4 regions of the Rouxiella sp. T17 genome follow, and region 3 is predicted to be linked to each of the others. Evidence: predicted binding sites of a transcription regulator. Region 3 holds the regulator's gene; each other region holds the start of a gene.

Region 1 (3,149 bases), on a different contig from region 3:
GCTTTCAGAGTCTGCACGTCGCGAGTCATTTTCGGCGTTTTGCCGAGTAGCACGTCGAGCGGCATGTCGATTGGCTGGTTGTCGAAATGACTGTCTTCCAGCGTCAGGTGCATCTCTTCGGTGGCTTCACCGATAACGGCGTAAGGCGCGCGCTCGCGTTTACAGATAGCGTCGAACTGCTCCAGCTGGGCTGGCGCAACGGCCATTACGTAACGTTCCTGCGACTCGTTACACCAGACTTCGAGCGGGCTCATGCCCGGTTCGTCGTTAAGAATATCGCGCAGCTGGAAGCGGCCACCGCGTTCGCCGTCGCTTACCAGCTCAGGCATGGCGTTGGACAAGCCGCCCGCGCCCACGTCGTGGATAAACAGAATCGGGTTCGCTTCGCCCAGCTGCCAGCAGCGGTCGATAACTTCCTGACAACGACGTTCCATTTCTGGGTTGTCACGCTGTACGGAGGCGAAATCGAGGTCGGCATCAGACTGACCCGAAGCCATTGAAGAGGCTGCGCCGCCGCCCAAACCGATGTTCATGGCAGGGCCACCCAGCACGATCAGTTTCGCGCCCACGGTGATTTCACCCTTTTGAACGTGATCGGCACGGATGTTACCAATACCGCCCGCCAGCATAATTGGCTTATGATAGCCGCGCAGTTCTGGGCCATTATGGCTGTTGACCTGCTCTTCATAGGTACGGAAGTAGCCTAGAAGTGCCGGACGGCCGAATTCGTTGTTAAATGCCGCGCCGCCGAGAGGGCCGTCGGTCATGATTTCCAGCGCGGTAACGATGCGATCAGGCTTGCCGAAATCTTCTTCCCAAGGCTGCTCGAAACCAGGAATACGCAGGTTGGAAACCGAGAAGCCAACCAGGCCCGCTTTCGGTTTAGCGCCGCGTCCGGTTGCGCCTTCGTCACGGATTTCGCCACCGGAACCGGTCGCGGCACCCGGCCACGGAGAAATCGCAGTTGGATGGTTGTGCGTTTCGACCTTCATCAGGATGTGTGCGTCTTCCTGATTAAAATCGTACAGGCCCGTTTCCGCATTTGCGTAGAAACGGCCAACTTTTGAGCCTTCCATGACGGCCGCGTTGTCTTTGTAGGCAGACAGTACGTGATCCGGCGTTTGCTCAAAAGTGTTCTTGATCATTTTGAACAGCGATTTTGGCTGTACTTCGCCATCGATAACCCAGTCGGCGTTAAAGATTTTATGGCGGCAGTGTTCGGAGTTAGCCTGCGCGAACATGTACAGCTCGATGTCGGTCGGATTACGGCCCAAATTGGTAAAGGCATTAACCAGATAGTCGATTTCGTCTTCGGCCAGTGCCAGACCCAGCTTGATGTTGGCCTGTTCTAGCGCCACACGGCCTTCGCCGAGCAGGTCGACGTGCTGAACAGGTGCCGGCTCGTGCTGGGCAAACAGTTTTTCGGCATCGGACAGTTCGCTGAAGACGGTTTCCATCATGCGATCGTGCAGCAGTGCGCCTAGCGTCTGCCACTGTTCTTCGGTCAGTTGTGGCGCCTGGACATAGAAGGCCAGACCGCGCTCGAGACGCAGTACCTGCGCCAGACCGCAGTTATGCGCGATATCGGTGGCTTTCGAAGACCACGGCGAAATCGTGCCCGGGCGAGGTGTTACCAGAATCAGACGGCCAACAGGAGCGTGTTCGGCGAGAGAAGGACCATATTTGAGCAGGCGTTGTAACTTGGTTTGTTCATCCGCAGTCAGCGGAGCGCTGACGTCGGCGAAGTGGACGAATTCTGCGTAGACGTCGTCTACCGGAAGCTTGGCTTCCTGAAAACGGGAAAGCAGTTTATTAATGCGAAAAGCCGACAAAGCGGGCGAACCACGCAGTATTTCCATAATCAAATATCTCTCGTCTTCGAAGCAACTGACCGTAGGTGCTTCATTGGGCGCAACAGGGGGAAAACGCCGGCTATTATAGAGAATCCTCGAGCGCGACGAAACCGTTTGCGCAGGGAATATTAATAATACCTTTAACCTCACAGTTTACAGGGGTTATTTGGAATAAAGTTGCAGATTGTCGTTTTGTTGAGCAAAATGCGTCGGCACCAGGATGTAGACCCCTTTTTTAGCACTGTTTTATCTTATTAAAAGAATAGCGCCGCAGAGAGATAACTATTTGAAGCGCATAAAAATTACCTATTTTGTTGTAGGCCTTATAACCCTGCTTCTGGCACTCGCGCTTTGGCCGAGTATTCCATGGCAACGTGGGTCCGGGGACCAGCTGCAAAACATACTTTCCCGTGGAGAATTGCGCGTCAGTACGCTCGACTCTTCGCAGACCTATTTTAATGGCAATACCGGTGACCGGGGATTTGATTATGAATTAGCCAGCCGCTTCGCCGATTACCTTGGCGTCAAGCTGGTGTTATCACCACATAAAGACATCGAAAGTCTTTTTAACGATCTCAAAAGTAATAAAGCCGACATGCTGGCTTCGGGGCTTATCTATAATCCCGAGCGTTTAAAGTCGTTTCGTACCGGCCCGGAGTACTACACCGTCTCCCAGCAGGTTCTTTATCGACAAGGCTCGGTGCGCCCAAAATCCTTTGCCGATCTCAGCAATAATCTGGTGGTTTCTGCTGGCGCGGCGCATATCACTACGCTGGAAGAAGCCAAAAAGAGCTTTCCCGACCTCGATTGGGGCGTCACACACCGATACTCGCCCGCCGAGCTGATGCAGCAGGTAGCGCAGGGAAAACTCAAATATACGCTGGGCGATTCCGTGACCGTGGCCTTGTTACAGCGTGTCTATCCACGTCTTGCGGTTGCGTTTGATGCAACCGAAGACGAGCCGGTAACCTGGTATTTCAATAAGAAAGAGGACGACGATAGCCTTTACGCGGCCATGCTCGACTTTTACAGCCAAATTTCAGAAGACGGAACGCTGGAGCGGCTGGAAGAGAAGTATCTCGGCCACGTGGGAGAATTCGATTTTGTCGATACGCGTGCCTTCCTTAATAGCATTGATGCCAAGCTCAATAGTTTGCAGCCGTTATTCGAAAAATATGCCGATAAAATAGACTGGCGCCTGCTGGCGGCTATCTCCTATCAGGAATCCCACTGGGATCCGAGTGCCACCTCGCCGACCGGTGTGCGCGGCATGATGATGCTGACTCGCGCGACCGC
Region 2 (3,149 bases), on a different contig from region 3:
GCCGCGACGGGTCACTGCCGGAGTACCGATACGCACGCCAGAAGTCACGAACGGGCTCTTCGGATCGTTAGGTACGCTGTTTTTGTTCACGGTGATGTTGGCGCGACCCAGAGCGGCGTCGGCTTCTTTACCGGTCAGGCCTTTGTCAACCAGGTCCATCAGGAACAGGTGGTTGTGCGTGCCGCCAGAAACCACTTTGTAACCGCGCTCAAGCACGACGTCAACCATCGCTTTCGCATTGATAGCAACCTGCTGCTGGTAAGCCTTGAACTCAGGTTCCATGGCTTCTTTCAGCGCAACGGCTTTACCGGCGATCACGTGCATCAATGGACCACCCTGACCACCCGGGAATACCGCGGAGTTCAGTTTTTTGTACAGGTCTTCGTCGCCGCCTTTCGCCAGAATCAGACCACCGCGTGGACCTGCCAGCGTCTTGTGCGTCGTGGTAGTCACGATGTGTGCGTGTGGAACCGGGTTAGCGTAAACGCCTGCCGCAACCAGACCGGCTACGTGAGCCATGTCGACGAAGAACCATGCGTCGATGCTGTCTGCGATTTCGCGCATTTTAGCCCAATCAACCACGCCGGAGAACGCGGAGAAGCCGCCGATGATCATTTTTGGCTTGTGCAGTTGAGCCTGACGCGCCAGATCGTCGTAATCGATTTTGCCGGTTTCGTCGATGCCGTAAGGCACCACGTTGTACAGTTTACCCGACAGGTTAACGGGAGAACCGTGAGTCAGGTGGCCGCCGTGCGCCAAGTTCATACCCAGAATGGTGTCGCCCGGTTGCAGCAAAGCAGTGTAAACCGCGAAGTTAGCCTGTGAACCAGAGTGTGGTTGAACGTTTGCATAGTCGGCACCAAACAGCTCTTTAGCACGGTCGATCGCCAATTGTTCAACGATATCAACGTACTCGCAGCCGCCGTAGTAGCGCTTGCCAGGATAGCCTTCAGCATATTTGTTAGTCAGCTGAGAACCCTGAGCCTGCATAACGCGCGGGCTGGTGTAGTTCTCTGACGCAATCAGCTCGATATGCTCTTCCTGACGTACAACTTCCTGCTCCATGGCCTGCCACAGCTCGGCATCATAATCGGCAAGGTTCATTTCACGCTTTAACATCTGCTTCTCCTGACTCAACAAACTTAAATAAACGCCCCTGATGGGTTCTGGGGCACAGTGTAAACTGTTTGCCCCCCCTTGGCATAGTCTCGAAAGCAGGTTTTTAAGCAAACGTTTGGCATCACGTGGCACAAGGCTTTGATCTACTATGACCTACGCCGTTTTAAGCAGGTTTTGTTAATTTTTAGAGGTGAATATTTCAGCTTTGCGAGTGAGAGCACAAAAGGGAAAATCGGGGAATAAAAAGGGAGGGGATGGACAAAAAAGGGACGGGCCGGTAAAAACCAGCCCGCAAAGAGGGATTAGATTGCCTCTTCATCCTCTTCACCGGTACGAATTCGCACCACGCGCGCCACGTCGAAGACAAAGATTTTGCCGTCGCCGATTTTGCCGGTTTGTGCCGTCGTCATGATAGTTTCTACACAGGTATCCACGATATCGTCAGCGACCACGATTTCGATTTTTACTTTCGGCAGGAAATCCACCATGTATTCCGCGCCACGGTACAGCTCGGTATGGCCTTTCTGACGACCAAAGCCTTTAACTTCGGTAACGGTCATCCCGGTGATGCCAACTTCAGCCAGTGCTTCACGCACGTCATCCAGCTTGAAGGGTTTGATAATTGCGTCGATCTTTTTCATGGCAGGCCCTTTTTATCGTCTGTTTGCCCACGCTTTACAGCGGCAGCGGCAAGATTAATTTTTAGCTTTTAGGTGCTCGCGGCACCGGCAGGCGCATAAAGTATCACATCCGCCTCTCTCGTAAAATCAACCGACAGGGAGAGGTCACTATTTAATTAAGGCTCTTTAAAATCATTGGCCTCGAGTTCGTGCCTTGAAAGGAGCTTGTAAAACTCGGTGCGATTGCGGCCAGCGATGCGTGCTGCCTGCGTCACATTGCCGCGGGTAATCTGTAAAAGTTTACGCAAATAGTGCAGCTCGAAAGTGTTACGCGCTTCAACGAAGGTCGGCAGCGCCGTATTTTCGCCCTCAAGCGCCTGTTCGACCAGCGCCTCGCTGATAACCGGCGCGGAGGTCAGCGCCACGCACTGTTCGATGACGTTAACCAGCTGCCTCACGTTGCCCGGCCAGCTCGCCGCCATCAGCCGCTTCATGGCATCGGTTGAAAAACTGCGCACGAAAGGCTTATGTCGCAGCGCCGCTTCGCGCAGCAGATGATTGGCCAGCAGCGGAATATCTTCCGATCGTTCGTTTAACGCTGGCAGCTTGAGATTGACCACGTTGAGCCGATAAAACAGATCTTCGCGAAATTCGCCCTTCGCCATCGCCTTGGGTAAATCGCGATGGGTAGCGGAAATTATCCGCACGTTGACGTCAATATCGTGATTACTGCCGAGCGGCCTTACCTTGCGCTCCTGTAAGACACGCAGCAATTTCACCTGCAAAGAGAGCGGCATATCGCCGATTTCGTCGAGAAACAGCGTACCGCCATCGGCGGCCTGAAACAGCCCTTCCCGACTGCTCACCGCGCCCGTAAAAGCGCCTTTGGCATGACCAAACAGCTCGGATTCCAGCAGCTGCTCGGGCAATGCGCCACAGTTAATCGCAATAAAAGCCTGCTTGCCGCGCGGGCTGGTGCGATGAATCGCCTGCGCTAACACCTCTTTGCCCGTGCCACTTTGCCCGTTAATCAGCAGGCTAACGTCAGACTGCGCCACCATTTTGGCCTGCTCGAGCAACCGCAGCATAAGTGGACTGCGGGTTACAATCTGCTCGCGCCAGCTTTCATCGCCAGCAGGCGCGGACTGGGCCAGCGCGTCGTCGATGGCTTTATAGAGCGCGTCGCGGTCGACCGGCTTGGTTAAAAAGCCGAAAACGCCCTGCTGCGTTGCTGCTACAGCGTCGGGAATCGAGCCGTGCGCGGTTAGTATAATTACCGGCATGCCGGGTTGATGCTTTTGAATCTCGGCGAACAGCGCCATGCCGTCCATTTCGTCCATTCGCAAGTCACTGAGCACGAGGTCAATACGCTCGCGGCGCAGCAGCTTCAACGCCTCTTCTCCACTTGCG
Region 3 (3,149 bases):
AAAGATTTAATGCGTATCAAGATGCCACGTACCGCCAACGAGATGTACCATTTACGCGACGCAGCCCCTATTGCTCGCGGTGAGCTTGAATCCGGAGATTTAGTCTTCTTCCGTATTTCCAAGCGCGGCGCAGCGGACCACGTAGGCGTTTATGTCGGTAACGGCAAATTTATTCAGTCGCCACGTACTGGTGAAGACATCAAAATCAGTTATCTGGCCGATAACTACTGGCAAGACCATTATGTTGGTGCTCGCCGAGTGATGACGCCAAAAACGATTCGTTAAATAATGATTTCTCGCTTAACACCTGTGAATAGCATTTAACGAATGGTTTACCCCGAATCGCCTTCCAGCCCTAACAGGCAATATGGCTAAAGCGGGCGCAGAAAGAAAATAGACAAGGGCGATTTCTTTAATAGGAAATCGCCCTTTTCACTTTTAGCGCCGCCTGCTTTGGTTTTATTGCGCAACAAAACTCTTAAATAGGCCAATTTGCGCATCAAGTTAAAGGGAAAGCACAAATTTGGCTTTCCCTTTATAACGATATAAGAGAAAATTAGCGGTTACCACGCTGTGTGCCCGGTCTTAGCTGTCCGACGCTTCTTTCAGGCCTTCCTGAAACTCCCCAACGATTCGACTGCCTAAAATGATTTGAGCAGTGGAATGCACGCAGGCAAACGATTAACAAAAAACTAACGTGCTGAAAAGGGTTAGTTCAGGAGTGATTTTTACATGGCCACGATCAAAGATGTCGCTAAGCGCGCTGGTGTTTCGACTACAACCGTGTCGCACGTCATCAATAAAACCCGTTTCGTCGCCGAAGAAACCAAAGCCGCTGTCCGCGCTGCCATTAAAGATCTGCACTATTCGCCGAGTGCCGTCGCGCGCAGCCTGAAGGTTAACAACACCAAGACTATCGGCCTGCTGGCAACCTCAAGCGAGGCGCCCTACTTTGCCGAAGTGATTGAAGCGGTTGAAAATAGCTGCTTTGCCAAGGGTTACACCCTGATTTTGTGCAACTCGCACAATGATTTTGAAAAGCAAAAAGCCTATTTGCAGATGCTGGCGCAAAAACGCGTCGATGGCCTGCTGGTCATGTGCGCAGAATATCCTGCCGAGCTGCTGGCGATGCTCGAAGAGTATCGTTCGATTCCCATGGTTGTCATGGATTGGGGCGAGGCGAAAAACGATTTTACCGACTCGATTATTGATAACGCCTTTGAAGGCGGTTATCTGGCGGGCCGTTATTTGATCGAACGCGGTCACCGCGACATTGGCGCTATTCCGGGCCAGCTTAATCGCAACACCGGCGGCGGTCGTTATCGCGGATTTTTAAAAGCCATGAACGAAGCCAACATTGCCGTGCGCGATGAATGGGTCGTTCAGGGCGATTTCGAGCCAGAGTCCGGTTATCAGGCGATGCAAAAGATCTTGAATCAGAAGCAGCGGCCGACGGCGATTTTCTGTGGTGGTGACGTTATGGCAATGGGCGCGATTTGCGCCGCCGACGAAATGGGCCTGCGCGTTCCACAGGACATTTCGGTGATTGGCTATGACAACGTGCGCAACGCGCGTTATTTCTCACCGGCGTTAACCACCGTCCACCAGCCGAAAGAGCGACTGGGCGAAATGGCTTTCACCATGTTGCTCGACAGAATCATCAGCAAACGCGAGATTCAGCAGACCATTGAAGTGAAACCGAAGCTGGTAGAAAGACGCTCTGTGGTCGATGGTCCGTTTATCGACTATCGTCGTTAAAAGTTATTTATCAGATTAACCCCCTAAACGCCTACCTTGTAGGCGTTTTTTTTATTTAAAGCCTTTTTATACGGAACAGCCTACCGCAACCACTCTTTATTTAACGTCTCGCTGTCGCCCAAATAATTGAGCAGCCAATCCAGTGCCGGAGAGTGATTGCGCTGATCCCACGTCAGGCAACACGGGCTTTCCGGAAAACCACTGGCTAAATCGAGCACCGCCAGCTGCTGTTTTGCAATCCACGTTTCCACCATGTGAACGGGCAGCATGCCGACACACAGCCCTTCACACAGGCAATCGATGGCACAGGTCCAGTCCGGCACCACTAAACGGCGCTGGTTATCGAGTGTCCAGGTGTCGCGCTTAGGCAGATTTCTTGAAGTATCTTCAATACACAGCGCAGGATAAGGGCGAAGCGCGTCATCGTTAAGCGCCAGCTTAAGCTGTGCCAACGGATGTTCGGCGCTGACTACACAATGCCACGGCAAGGTGCCCATATCTCGGAAGCTAAAACGCCCGCCCACCGGCACCGCGCTGGTCGCGCCAATCGCCACGTCGGCGCGATCGTCGGCCAGCGCGTCCCACACGCCGTTAAAAACTTCGCCCTGAATGAGCAGCTCCGTATCGGGAAAGGCGCGGTAAAAATCCACCACCAGCTGGCGCACGCGCGCCGGTTTAACGATGCGATCCACCGCCACGCGCAGCTGTCCGCTCCAGCCGTTGGCAATCTGCTGACACTGACGCCGGGTTGAGAGCATTTTTTTGATAAGCACCCGCGCTTCTTCAACGAAAAGCCGCCCTGAAGGGGTTAATTCCACGTCGCGATGCCGCCTTTCGAACAGCGGCACCGCCAGCCATTCTTCAAGCTGGCGCACCTGATAACTGATCGCCGAGGGCACGCGATTCAGCTCTTGAGCCGCCGCGGTAAAGCTGCCGTTCCGCGCGACGGCGTCGACGACTTCCAGTGAATATTCTGACCACATAACCGGTTCCTCGCGACGCCTGAAAAGGCCGCCCTCTGCTTTCAAAATTTTTGAATCGATGGTGCAAATATTAGCGTTTCACAACCGCCGCGCCAAGCAGATAAACTGCGCGCTCTTAACTTTTCGCTTTTAGCACATTCACTCCCAAATTCTGTCCCTACAACAGTTTTGGCTACGTTTACGCATTACAAGAGAACATCATGAAACCTTCATTTGGATTTTTACTTTATTTGGCGGGTCTGAGCATGCTCGGATTTTTGGCCACCGACATGTATCTGCCGGCCTTCGGTTATATGCAAGAAAGCCTTGATGCCTCGCCCGGCGCAATTAGCTCGAGCCTGAGCGTTTTTCTAGCGGGTTTTGCGGCCGCGCAGCTGATTTGGGGGCCATTGTCAGACAAGTTTGGTC
Region 4 (3,149 bases), on a different contig from region 3:
GGCAAAGACTGGGAATGGGCGGCGGATTCTATGACCGCACGCTGGCACATTGGCGCGAGCACGGCCCGTATCCAATAGGTATTGCGCACGATTGTCAGTGGGTAGAAGCCTTGCCGGTCGAAGAGTGGGATATTCCGCTGCCCGAGATTTTAACGCCGAGCAAAAGCTGGAGCTGGGACAACTGATTTTGTAGTTAAAAACGTAAAAAGGGCATCTTTCGATGCCCTTTTTTGATCCTGCAAAAGAAGATTGCTAAGGATTAGTACAGCAGACGCGCACGGATAGTGCCCGGGATAGCCTTCATCAGCTGGAGCGCGGTGTCTACGGTTTCGATATCGGCTTCAACGTCGATAACCACGTAACCGACTTCAGGGCTGGTTTGCAGATACTGCGCGGCAATGTTGATGCCCTGCTCGGCGAAGATCTGGTTGATGCTGGTCAGCACGCCCGGACGGTTTTCGTGGATGTGCAGCAGACGGCTGGCTTTGTCGCTGTGCATTGGCAGCGACGCTTCCGGGAAGTTGACCGCAGACAAAGTAGAACCGTTGTCTGAGTACTTCGCCAATTTACCGGCCACTTCAAAGCCGATGCCTTCCTGCGCTTCCATGGTCGAACCGCCGATGTGTGGCGTCAGGATCACGTTGTCGAATTCGCACAGCGGCGAGGTGAACGGGTCACTGTTGGTCGCTGGCTCTTCAGGGAATACGTCGATAGCCGCACCGGACAAGTGCTTGTTGCGCAGCGCGTCGCACAGGGCTGGAATGTCGATAACCGTGCCGCGTGAGGCGTTGATGAGCAGCGAGCCTGGTTTCATCTGCGCCAGCTGCTCGGCACCAATCATATCTTTGGTGTTGGCAGTTTCCGGCACGTGCATGGTGATCACGTCGCTGGTATTCAGCAGTTCGTTCAGGCTGGCAATCTGCTGCGCGTTGCCCAGAGGCAGCTTGCTTTCGATGTCGTAGAAGTAAACCTTCATGCCCAGACCTTCGGCCAGAATGCCCAGCTGCGTACCGATGTGGCCATAGCCGACGATACCCAAACGCTTGCCACGGGCTTCATACGAACCCACCGCCAGCTTGTTCCAGATACCGCGGTGCGCCTTGGCGTTGGCCGCCGGAATGCCGCGCATCATCAGCAGCATTTCGCCCAGCACCATTTCAGCAACAGAACGGGTGTTGGAGAACGGCGCGTTAAATACCGGAATACCGCGCTTGGTGGCGGAGTTCAGGTTCACCTGATTGGTACCGATACAGAAACAACCGACGGCAACCAGTTTTTCGGCGGCGGCAAAGATCTCTTCAGTCAGTTGGGTACGGGATCGAATTCCGACGAAATGGGCATCACGGATGGACTCTTTCAGCGCTTCGCTATCCAGCGCCCCTTTATGAAACTCAATATTGGTATAACCCGCGGCGTGAAGCGTGTCGATCGCGCTTTGATGGACACCTTCCACCAGCAGAAACTTAATTTTGTCTTTTCCGAGTGATACTTTTGCCATTTCCCGACCCTACTATTTATTCATACCGGCAGTAACGCATACCGAAAGTTATTCATGCTGAATGCAGACTTCAGAAGTCACTGCTTGAAGCAGTTCACAGTCAACATAACAAAATTTTAGCGTCGGGCAATACAAACGATTGCCTACCCGATAGCACAAGCCCTGATCGCGCCCCTGATTTTCAGCACGTAACGCTTACAATGCAGAATAATATGGAGGTAAACATTAAAACGGCGTCATTGTGTGACATAAGTCACCAAATTCGCCGCTTTGAAGAAAAGATGATTCAGGCTGAAAATTATCATCTTCATAACATCAAATTATGACCAGGGAGTGAAATAGATCGTGAGCTTATCGTCGACGCGTTAATTCATGTCCGTTTTGCTACGGCTTGACCACTTTTACGCCTTCCGAGGTGCCGACAAGCGCGATATCAGCGCCGCGATTGGCAAACAGGCCCACGGTGACCACGCCGGCAATACTGTTGATTTTATTTTCGAGCGCGATGGCGTCGAGGATTTCAAGATTATGCACGTCGAGGATCACGTTGCCGTTGTCAGTCACCACGTTTTGACGATACTCGGGCAGGCCGCCTAATTTGACCAGCTCACGCGCCACGTAGGAGCGCGCCATCGGGATCACTTCCACCGGCAGCGGAAATTTACCCAGCACGTCGACCTGTTTGGTGGCGTCGACGATGCAGATAAACTTGCGTGAAATCGCGGCGATGATTTTTTCGCGGGTAAGCGCTGCGCCGCCACCTTTGATCATCTGCATGTGACCGTTAATTTCGTCTGCGCCATCGACGTAAATATCCAGCTCGTCGACTTCGTTGCTGTCAAAAACGTGAATGCCGTAACTCTTCAGCTTGGCGGTAGAGGCGTCCGAGCTGGAAACCGCGCCTTCAATCTGATGTTTTATCGAGGCTAATGCATCAATAAAATGCGCGGCCGTGCTGCCCGTGCCGACGCCAACGATGGTGCCCGGCGTAACGTAGTCCAGCGCTGCCCAGCCTACCGCTTTTTTTAGTTCATCCTGAGTCATAATATTTTCTCTTGTAAGATAGCTCTTTGAATATAGCTCGGTGGATATAGAAAGGAGTCATCAAGTTCTGACTAGTATAAAGCAAGACGCGAGCGGAGCCGTAGCCGATAAACAGAAGATTTTGTGCGCCACAAATTTCGCGGAACTGTGGCATAGTGTCTGAATATGTGTGAATCCCGAACGAGCCAAGGAATAGATTTTCGATGAAACGCCCAGACTATAGAACGCTGCAAGCGCTGGACGCTGTGATCCGTGAACGCGGTTTTGAACGCGCGGCCCAAAAGCTGTGCATTACCCAATCCGCCGTTTCGCAACGTATTAAACAGTTGGAAAATTTATTCGGCCAGCCGCTGCTGGTGCGGACCGTTCCGCCACGGCCAACCGAACAGGGTCAAAAACTGCTGGCGTTGCTGCATCAGGTAGAGCTGCTCGAAGAAGAGTGGCTGGGAAGCGACAATATTAATGATAGCAATGACACGCCTCTTCTGCTGTCGCTGGCGGTAAACGCCGACAGTCTGGCAACCTGGCTGTTACCCGCGCTGAAATCCGTGCTGGTCGATTCGCCTATCCGCCTGAATTTGCAGGTAGAAGATGAAACGCGTACGCA

Evidence for each region. The regulator PurR, encoded in region 3, represses purine synthesis genes. The targets are predictions, from matches to a motif close to CANGCAAACGTTTGCNTG.
Region 1: a site for PurR is predicted at 1,957-1,974, ahead of purL (phosphoribosylformylglycinamidine synthase). Genes of this name have one in related genera too.
Region 2: a site for PurR is predicted at 1,224-1,241, ahead of glyA (serine hydroxymethyltransferase). Genes of this name have one in related genera too.
Region 4: a site for PurR is predicted at 1,627-1,644, ahead of serA (phosphoglycerate dehydrogenase). Genes of this name have one in related genera too.

What each region holds. Positions count from the first base shown of each region.
Region 1 is NZ_JAWUEA010000035.1:71,466-74,614, reverse strand. It holds gene purL (phosphoribosylformylglycinamidine synthase) at 1-1,859, opposite strand, end outside; gene mltF (membrane-bound lytic murein transglycosylase MltF) at 2,140-3,149, shown strand, end outside.
Region 2 is NZ_JAWUEA010000030.1:26,700-29,848, reverse strand. It holds gene glyA (serine hydroxymethyltransferase) at 1-1,119, opposite strand, end outside; gene glnB (nitrogen regulatory protein P-II) at 1,422-1,760, opposite strand; gene glrR (two-component system response regulator GlrR) at 1,916-3,149, opposite strand, start outside.
Region 3 is NZ_JAWUEA010000041.1:5,517-8,665, reverse strand. It holds gene SC206_RS19330 (C40 family peptidase) at 1-285, shown strand, start outside; gene purR (HTH-type transcriptional repressor PurR) at 733-1,758, shown strand; gene punR (DNA-binding transcriptional activator PunR) at 1,839-2,741, opposite strand; gene punC (purine nucleoside transporter PunC) at 2,942-3,149, shown strand, end outside.
Region 4 is NZ_JAWUEA010000032.1:16,883-20,031, reverse strand. It holds gene SC206_RS11805 (5-formyltetrahydrofolate cyclo-ligase) at 1-185, shown strand, start outside; gene serA (phosphoglycerate dehydrogenase) at 260-1,498, opposite strand; gene rpiA (ribose-5-phosphate isomerase RpiA) at 1,883-2,542, opposite strand; gene SC206_RS11790 (LysR family transcriptional regulator ArgP) at 2,746-3,149, shown strand, end outside.